Regions from separate parts of the Aminobacter sp. NyZ550 genome, predicted to be linked through region 1. Evidence: riboswitches for the same ligand, from Rfam matches in the RefSeq annotation. Region 1 holds a riboswitch; the other holds the start of a gene.

Region 1 (3,400 bases):
CTGTTCCTGGGCGTAGTCGGTAATGCCGACGGTAGCGATGTCGCCTTCAACGCGGATCCACTCGTGGTCTTCGGTGAAATAGGTCTTGGTCATGGAAATTATCCTTTGCGGTAGCGATGCTGCGTGAAGGGAAGAGAATGAACGTCGACGGGCACCTTGGTGCCGCGGACGTCGGCGAAGACACGGGTGCCGGCCTTGGCCAGCGACGCGGAGACATAGCCCATGGCGACCGGGAATCCGGCCGACGGGCCAAAGCCGCCCGAGGTGACGCGGCCGATCAGCTTGCCGTCGGCATCGAACAGCTCGGCGCCGGAGCGCACCGGCTGGCGGCCTTCAGGCTTCAGGCCGACGCGCTTTTCCTTGGCGCCGTCGGCGAGGATCGCAGCAAGTGCCGCGCGGCCGATAAAGCCGCCGTCTGCACGCAGGTCCTTGGGGATCGCCCACATCAGGCCGGCACTTGCAGGGTCGTTGTCGGGGGTGATGTCGTTGCCATGCAGGCAGAGCCCGGCTTCGAGGCGCAGGCTGTCGCGTGCGGCAAGGCCGATCCACATGGCGCGCTCGTCGGCCAGAAGCTTGGCAAGCAATTCGCGCGCGTCTGCCTCCGGCAGGCCGATCTCGAAACCATCCTCGCCGGTATAGCCGGAGCGGCTCATGAACCAGTTGGCGCGCGGCTCGAAGCCCTGCATGAAGAACAGCGCGTCGGTGGCAATGCCGGCCTTGCCGAGCACTGTGGCCGCCTCGGGGCCCTGGATCGCGATGAAGACGCGGTCGAGCGGCTCGATCGTGGCGTCGAAGTCCTTGGCCAGCGCACGCAGATGCGCTTCGTCGGTCGCTGCGTTGCCGGCATTGGCCACCACCGTGAAACGCTCGTCGCCGAGACGGGTGATGATCAGGTCGTCGATGATGCCGGCGGTCTCGGTCAGGAAGAAGGTGTATTTCGACTGCCTGGTCTCAAGCGCGCGCGCATCGAGCGGGCAGGCGCGGTTGATGAGGTCGGCGGCCCCCGGGCCGGTGACCAGAAACAGCTTCATGTGGGAGATGTCGAACAGGCCGACATGCTCCCGGGTGTGAAGGTGTTCCTTCATCACGCCGGCAGGATAGGTCAGCGGCATGTTCCAGCCGGCAAAGGCGCCAAAGCGCGCACCGGCGGCTGCATGCAGATCTGCAAGTGGGAGTTGGTTGGTGGCTTCGCCTGTCATGTCTTCTCCAGAGTCGCACGTGTCCAGCCGCTTGTGGCAGCCATTCCGTGCCCCTCTGTCTGAAGCCTGAGAGACTCGCGCTCCGGAACTCTGTCGGCAGCGCTTACACCTTCGGCGCGGGACCAAGGTCGTCCCGACTTTCCAGAGTGTCCTTCCTGTTTACGGTTCTTTTGCCTGAGAGATTTCGGGCGATTTCCCCTTCGGCGTCAGCTTTCGCTGCTCTCTCCCGCAAACAGGTGGAGCCCGCAAAGGCTCCAGACGAGTCGTCAATATCCCACCGACGACACTTTGTCACCTGTCCGCGCAGTGCTTATTCACCGGATGGATAGTCCCAACCAATACTTCCGGGTGGTCCGGGTCAGGTCCCGGCACTTTCCAGCTTGCGCAGGTCGCGCTCGAGCTGGCCAATCAGGTTGCCGGTCTGGCGGTGCAGTCGTAGCAGCCGTTCCATCTGCAACGAAACCGAGGCGGCGGACAGGTCGTCTTCGCGCGGCGCAGGACCGATGCCGTGCAGGATCCAGGAAATGCTGGTGCCGAGCAGGCCGGCCAGCTTGGCGATGCGATGGGCCCCGGGCTGCGAGCGGTCGCGCTCCCAGGCATTGATGGTGGCGGTCTTGACCCCGAGCCGCCAGGCCAGGTCGCCGGCACTGAGGCCGATGGCTTCGCGCGCACGCGACAGGCGTCCGCCAATGGTGTCGAGATCGGGTGTCTGCTCATAGATGTTCGTGGTGTCGGACACCAGAAGGGCCTCCTGTCGTGTGTTGGATTTGGGCCGCCTAATGTCTGGGCGGCATGCCGCGAGCATCGGCCAGCGAGCCCGGATGCGCAACCGCAAGATACGAAAAATCGGCCAAGCTATTGAATAAGCGTGACTATAAATGGCGCTTGCGATCGTCCGTCAGATGCCGCCGTACCAGTCGTAGCCACGGTCTTCCCAATAGCCTCCCTTACCAAGGCCCATGGCGCCGAAGCCGTCGACCAGCTCGATCTTGTGGATGTATTTCGGCATCTTGTAGCCGAGCTGTCGTTCGACACGCACCCTAAGCGGTGCGCCGTTTTCGACCGGCAGCGGCATGCCGTTCATGCCATAGGCGAGGATTGTCTGCGGGTGCCGCGCGTCGACCAGATCGATCGAGCCGTAATATTTGACTTCGCCCGAGAGGCTTCGTTCGATGGTGTCGAGGCAGTGGAAGACGACGTAGCGGGCATTGGGCTTGATCGCGGCGGCATCGAGTACAAGCGCCATCGGCACGCCTGTCCATTTGGCAATGCAGCTCCAGCCCTCGACGCAGTCGTGCCTGGTGATCTGGGTACGCGAGGGCATGTTCATCAGTTGCTGGCGCGTAAGCGATAGCGGCTTTTCGACCAGGCCCGTCACCTCCAGCCGCCAGTCGGCGAAATCGCCCGACTGAAGGGATTTGTAGACACTGTCGTCGGGTGCAGTGATGCCGTTGGGGCGTTGCGGCTGCCGAATGTCGGCCTCGGTGAACTCCTGGGCCAGCGACTCGCGGCCGGCGAGCAGCCGCTGGACGCGGTATGTCAGGTCGTTGGCACCCTCGAGGACATTGCGCACGCCGTTGTCGCGATCGGCGAGAAAATCGAAGGCGTCGCAACCGGAGAGTGCAAGTGTCGATGCACCGAGCGTAGCTGTTGTGAGGAAGCGCCGGCGGTTGAGCTGGAACTTGGGCATCTCAGGCGCTCCCTTCGCGACGGTCGCTTCGCGGTGGGTCGGTGCGATACCAGCCGGTGACGATCGAGCGCAGTTCGTTGATCGGTCCCGCCGCCAGGATCATCAGCATGTGGACAACGAAGAAGCCGACGAGCAGCGCCATGGTGACGAAGTGGATGGTGCGCGCGGTCTGGCGTCCGCCCAACAGGTCGGCGAGGAACGGCACGGCTGCATTCATGCTCGGCGACATGGCAAGCCCGGTGACGATCATCAGCGGCAGAAGCACGAACAGCACGCCACCATAGGCGAGCTTCTGCAAGGTGTTGTAGTTGCGGCTATGGTGGAACCTCAGCCTGGCGTGGTCGGCGACGTCCTTCGGCAGGTTGCGCAGATCGTTGACGCTTGGCGCAAGATCGCGACGCAGATGGCCGTTGATGGCGCTGGCGACGAGCCAGACGAGCAACGTGCCTGAGAGCACCCAGGCGAAGAAGAAATGCACGACGCGGCCGGTGGCGAGATCCTGGCCGGACGG
Region 2 (3,400 bases), on a different replicon from region 1:
TCTTGACCAGCAGCACCGCGTCGGGATTGCCGGCAGCACCACGATAGCCGGCGAATTGTTTGCCGTCGCCCAGTGCAACCGGGCCGGACGCATTGGCCAGCACGAGCTTGCCGTCGACAATCGACAGCCCGGTCACGTCGCTCCAGCTGCCCTGAGCCAGCGGTGCTGACTGATCCAGGAACGCCTTGGCCCAGGCGATGACCTTTTGGCCACGCTTGGGATTGTAGCCCTTGGTCTTCTCGGCGCCGTCGGCATCCGGGATCGCATCGGTGCCGTAGAGCGCATCATAGAGCGAACCCCAGCGCGCATTGGCGGCGTTCAGCGCATAACGCGCATTCATCACCGGCACGACCAGCTGCGGCCCGGCGACGGTGGCGATCTCGGGATCGACATTCTCGGTGGTGACAGCAAAGGCTGGACCCTCGGGGACCAAATAGCTGATCTCGCTCAGGAACGCCTTGTAGGCGGCCATGTCGTGCGGGGCGCCATGCTTGCGGTACCAGGCGTCGAGCTTGAGCTGGAAGTCGTCGCGCTTTTCCAACAGCGCCCGGTTCTTCGGCGCCAGATCATGCACGATCGCGGCGAAACCTTCCCAGAAGGCCTCCGCATCGACACCCGTCCCTGGCAGAGCCTCCGCGACCACGAAGTCGTGGAGCTCGCGCGCAACAGAAAGGCCATGAAGGGAGACGCTGTCGTTTATCCGGTTCATCATGTTCATCGTCATAACTCCGGGTCAGGCTGCAAGTGCAGCGTCGGTGCGGAACTCGCCCGAAACGGTCTCCGCGACCATCTGGGCTGTAGCGGCCGACAGCGTCCAGCCGAGATGACCATGGCCGGTATTGTAGAACACGCCGGGCTGGCGGCCCTTGCCGACCCTTGGCATCATGTTGGGCATCATCGGCCTGAGACCTGCCCAGGGCACGACCCTGTTGGTGTCGACATCCGGGAACAGCATGCGTGTCCAGTCGACCAGCGGTCTGACGCGGTCATCGCGAATGTCTCTGTTCATGCCGTTGAACTCGGCGGTGCCGGCAACCCGGAAGCGCCCGGCGCCAAGGCGGCTGGTGACGATCTTGGCGCGGTCGTCGAGCAGGCTGACCCAGGGCGCGGCAGCCTGGCTGCGCTCGTCGTCGAGATGCACGGTTATGGAATAGCCCTTGACCGGGTAGACATTGACCCGGTCGCCGAGCATCGCTGCGAAATGGCGACTGGCGGAACCGGCGCAGATGACGATGCCGTCGGCCTCGACGACCCTGTAGTCGGGCTGGCCGTCGGCACCTGACGTCGTATAGCCGATGCAGAACACGCCATCCCGGGCGATACGCTCGACATTGGCGTCGAAGACGAAGCGCGCACCGCGCCGTTCGCAGGCCTTGGCGAGGCCGAAGGTGAACTTGTGGATGTCGCCGGTCGAGTCCGACGGCGTGTAGAAGCCGCCATGAAAATCGCCATTTAACGTCGGCTCGATCGACTTCACCTCCTCCGCCGTCACCGGCCGGCGGTCGAGACCGCCCTCGACCAGCATCGCATTGACCTTCAGCGCGTGCTGGAAGCTCGGTCTGTCCCAGTAGAAATGCAGGATGCCGCGACGGACATGGTCGAAGTCGATGTTCTCGCGCTCGGCAATCGCAAACAGGTGCTTGCGCGCGGCAATCGCCAGCCGCGTCGTCTCCACCGTGTTGTCGCGGTAATTTGCGATATTTGAGACGAACTCAGCCAGCCAGGCATATTTGTGCCAGGTAGGCCGAGGATTCATCAGCAGCGGCGCATCACTGCGCAGCATCCACTTGATGCCCTTGAGCAAGGTCGACCAGTGGTTCCAGACTTCGGCGTTGCTGGCCGACAGCTGGCCGCCATTGGCGAACGACGTCTCCATCGCGGCATAACGCTGGCGGTCGACGACAGTGACGGTGTAGCCGCGCTCCAGAAGGGCATAGGCAGTGGTGACGCCGGTGATACCGGCGCCGATAACGGCAATATGGGGCATTTCACTCTCCGCGAACAAAGTTGGGTGCGGGCCGAAGCCCGCTGTTTTCCCCAATCTGTCGCTGTACCTGAGAGCTTAACCGCGTCAGCCTTGCCGGTGCGGCTTTCCCCTTCGGTGGACGCTCGAGGCGCCTCTCTCCAGATCGTTCAACTGCATGGTCACTTTTGCCTGAGAGTTTCCTGGGGGGTTGCTCCGTCGGCGTCGGCCGGTGTCATCTCGCAGCGGCCGATCTCTCCCATGCAGCCTCTTGAACGTATGTCTTCATAGCTGGTGCCGCACCCTTCCGCAACGCGAGACGCGGCAAGCTCCAGCCCTCAGTTGCCTTCGTCGTACAGTGTCGTGGTCGTCTCGACGTCTTCCTCGTGCAGGCCAGCGCGCACCACGGCGGCAGCCGCCAGCTCGCGCGCCTTGCGGCGGATGCCCGCTTCGTCGACACCCTGCACCTTGCCGTCGACATAGACCGCCTTGCCATCGACCCAGGTCTGAGTGATCGAGGCCGTCGAGGCCGAGAACACCAGCGCCTGCAGCGGATCGTAGAACGGCGTCCACTCGACATGGTCGAGATCGAACAGAATGAAATCGGCCTTCTTGCCGATCTCCAGCGAGCCGATCTCGTCGTCCCACATCAGGGCGCGCGCGCCCTCGATGGTGGCGGCGCGCAGCGCATCGCGGGCAGTGAAGATGTCGGGCTTCAGCCGCGCATCCTTGAACATGCCGGCAACGACGAGCATCTGCCGCATCAGGTTCATGTTACCGGCGGCCGAGACACCGTCGGTGCCGAGGCCGACCTTGACGCCGGCCCTGACCATCTCGGGGTACTTGCCGATCGACGTGGCGCCCTTGCCGAGCTTGAACGACGAGCACGGGCAGAAGGCAACGCTGGCGCCGCGCTCGGCCAGAAGCTTGACCTCCTCATCCGACACGGCTGCGCCGTGAGCGATGACCAGGTTGTTGCGGATGCCGCCGGCATTGTCGACGCGGGTGATCGGCCAGCAGCCATACTTGCTCTCGCAGACCTTGGCCTCCTCGATCGAAGTCGCCAGGTGGTAGGTGGTGCCGACGCCCAGCTTCTCGGCCAGCGCCACGGCACCGACATGCAGTTCGAGGCTGCAGGGCTCCTTGCCCTCGATGTTGACCCAGCAGCGGGCACGACCGTCGAGCGTGTTGTTGTAGCGCAGCACGTTTTCCTCGAGCACCTTCAGCGCCGTCTGCGCGTCGGGGAAGAAGTGATGCTCGGCCATTTCCTCGGTCCAGCCGCGCGGCAGCTCCGACGGGCGATTATCGGCGGCGTGGCGGCCGGTGATGCCGCGGATGCCGGTCTTGTCCATGGCGCGGATGACGATGCCGGGATCGTATTGCGAGCCCATGTCGAGGAAGCAGGTGGTGCCGCAGCGCAGCATCTCGGTGATGCCG

Evidence for each region. Region 1 has a riboswitch for glycine ahead of gcvT (glycine cleavage system aminomethyltransferase GcvT). Riboswitches for the same ligand answer to the same signal wherever they lie in the genome.
Region 2: linked by a shared signal. The riboswitch ahead of N7E70_RS29890 (D-amino acid dehydrogenase) and the one ahead of gcvT (glycine cleavage system aminomethyltransferase GcvT) in region 1 are both predicted to bind glycine.

Annotation. Positions count from the first base shown of each region.
Region 1 is NZ_CP114190.1:3,336,713-3,340,112, forward strand. Features, by position in the region: gene gcvH (glycine cleavage system protein GcvH) at 1-93, opposite strand, end outside; gene gcvT (glycine cleavage system aminomethyltransferase GcvT) at 99-1,199, opposite strand; glycine riboswitch at 1,352-1,438, opposite strand; gene N7E70_RS16560 (helix-turn-helix domain-containing protein) at 1,558-1,938, opposite strand; gene N7E70_RS16565 (molybdopterin-binding protein) at 2,098-2,889, opposite strand; gene N7E70_RS16570 (cytochrome b/b6 domain-containing protein) at 2,891-3,400, opposite strand, start outside.
Region 2 is NZ_CP114191.1:567,523-570,922, forward strand. Features, by position in the region: gene N7E70_RS29885 (malate synthase G) at 1-724, opposite strand, end outside; gene N7E70_RS29890 (D-amino acid dehydrogenase) at 734-1,987, opposite strand; glycine riboswitch at 2,133-2,235, opposite strand; gene N7E70_RS29895 (amidohydrolase family protein) at 2,302-3,400, opposite strand, start outside.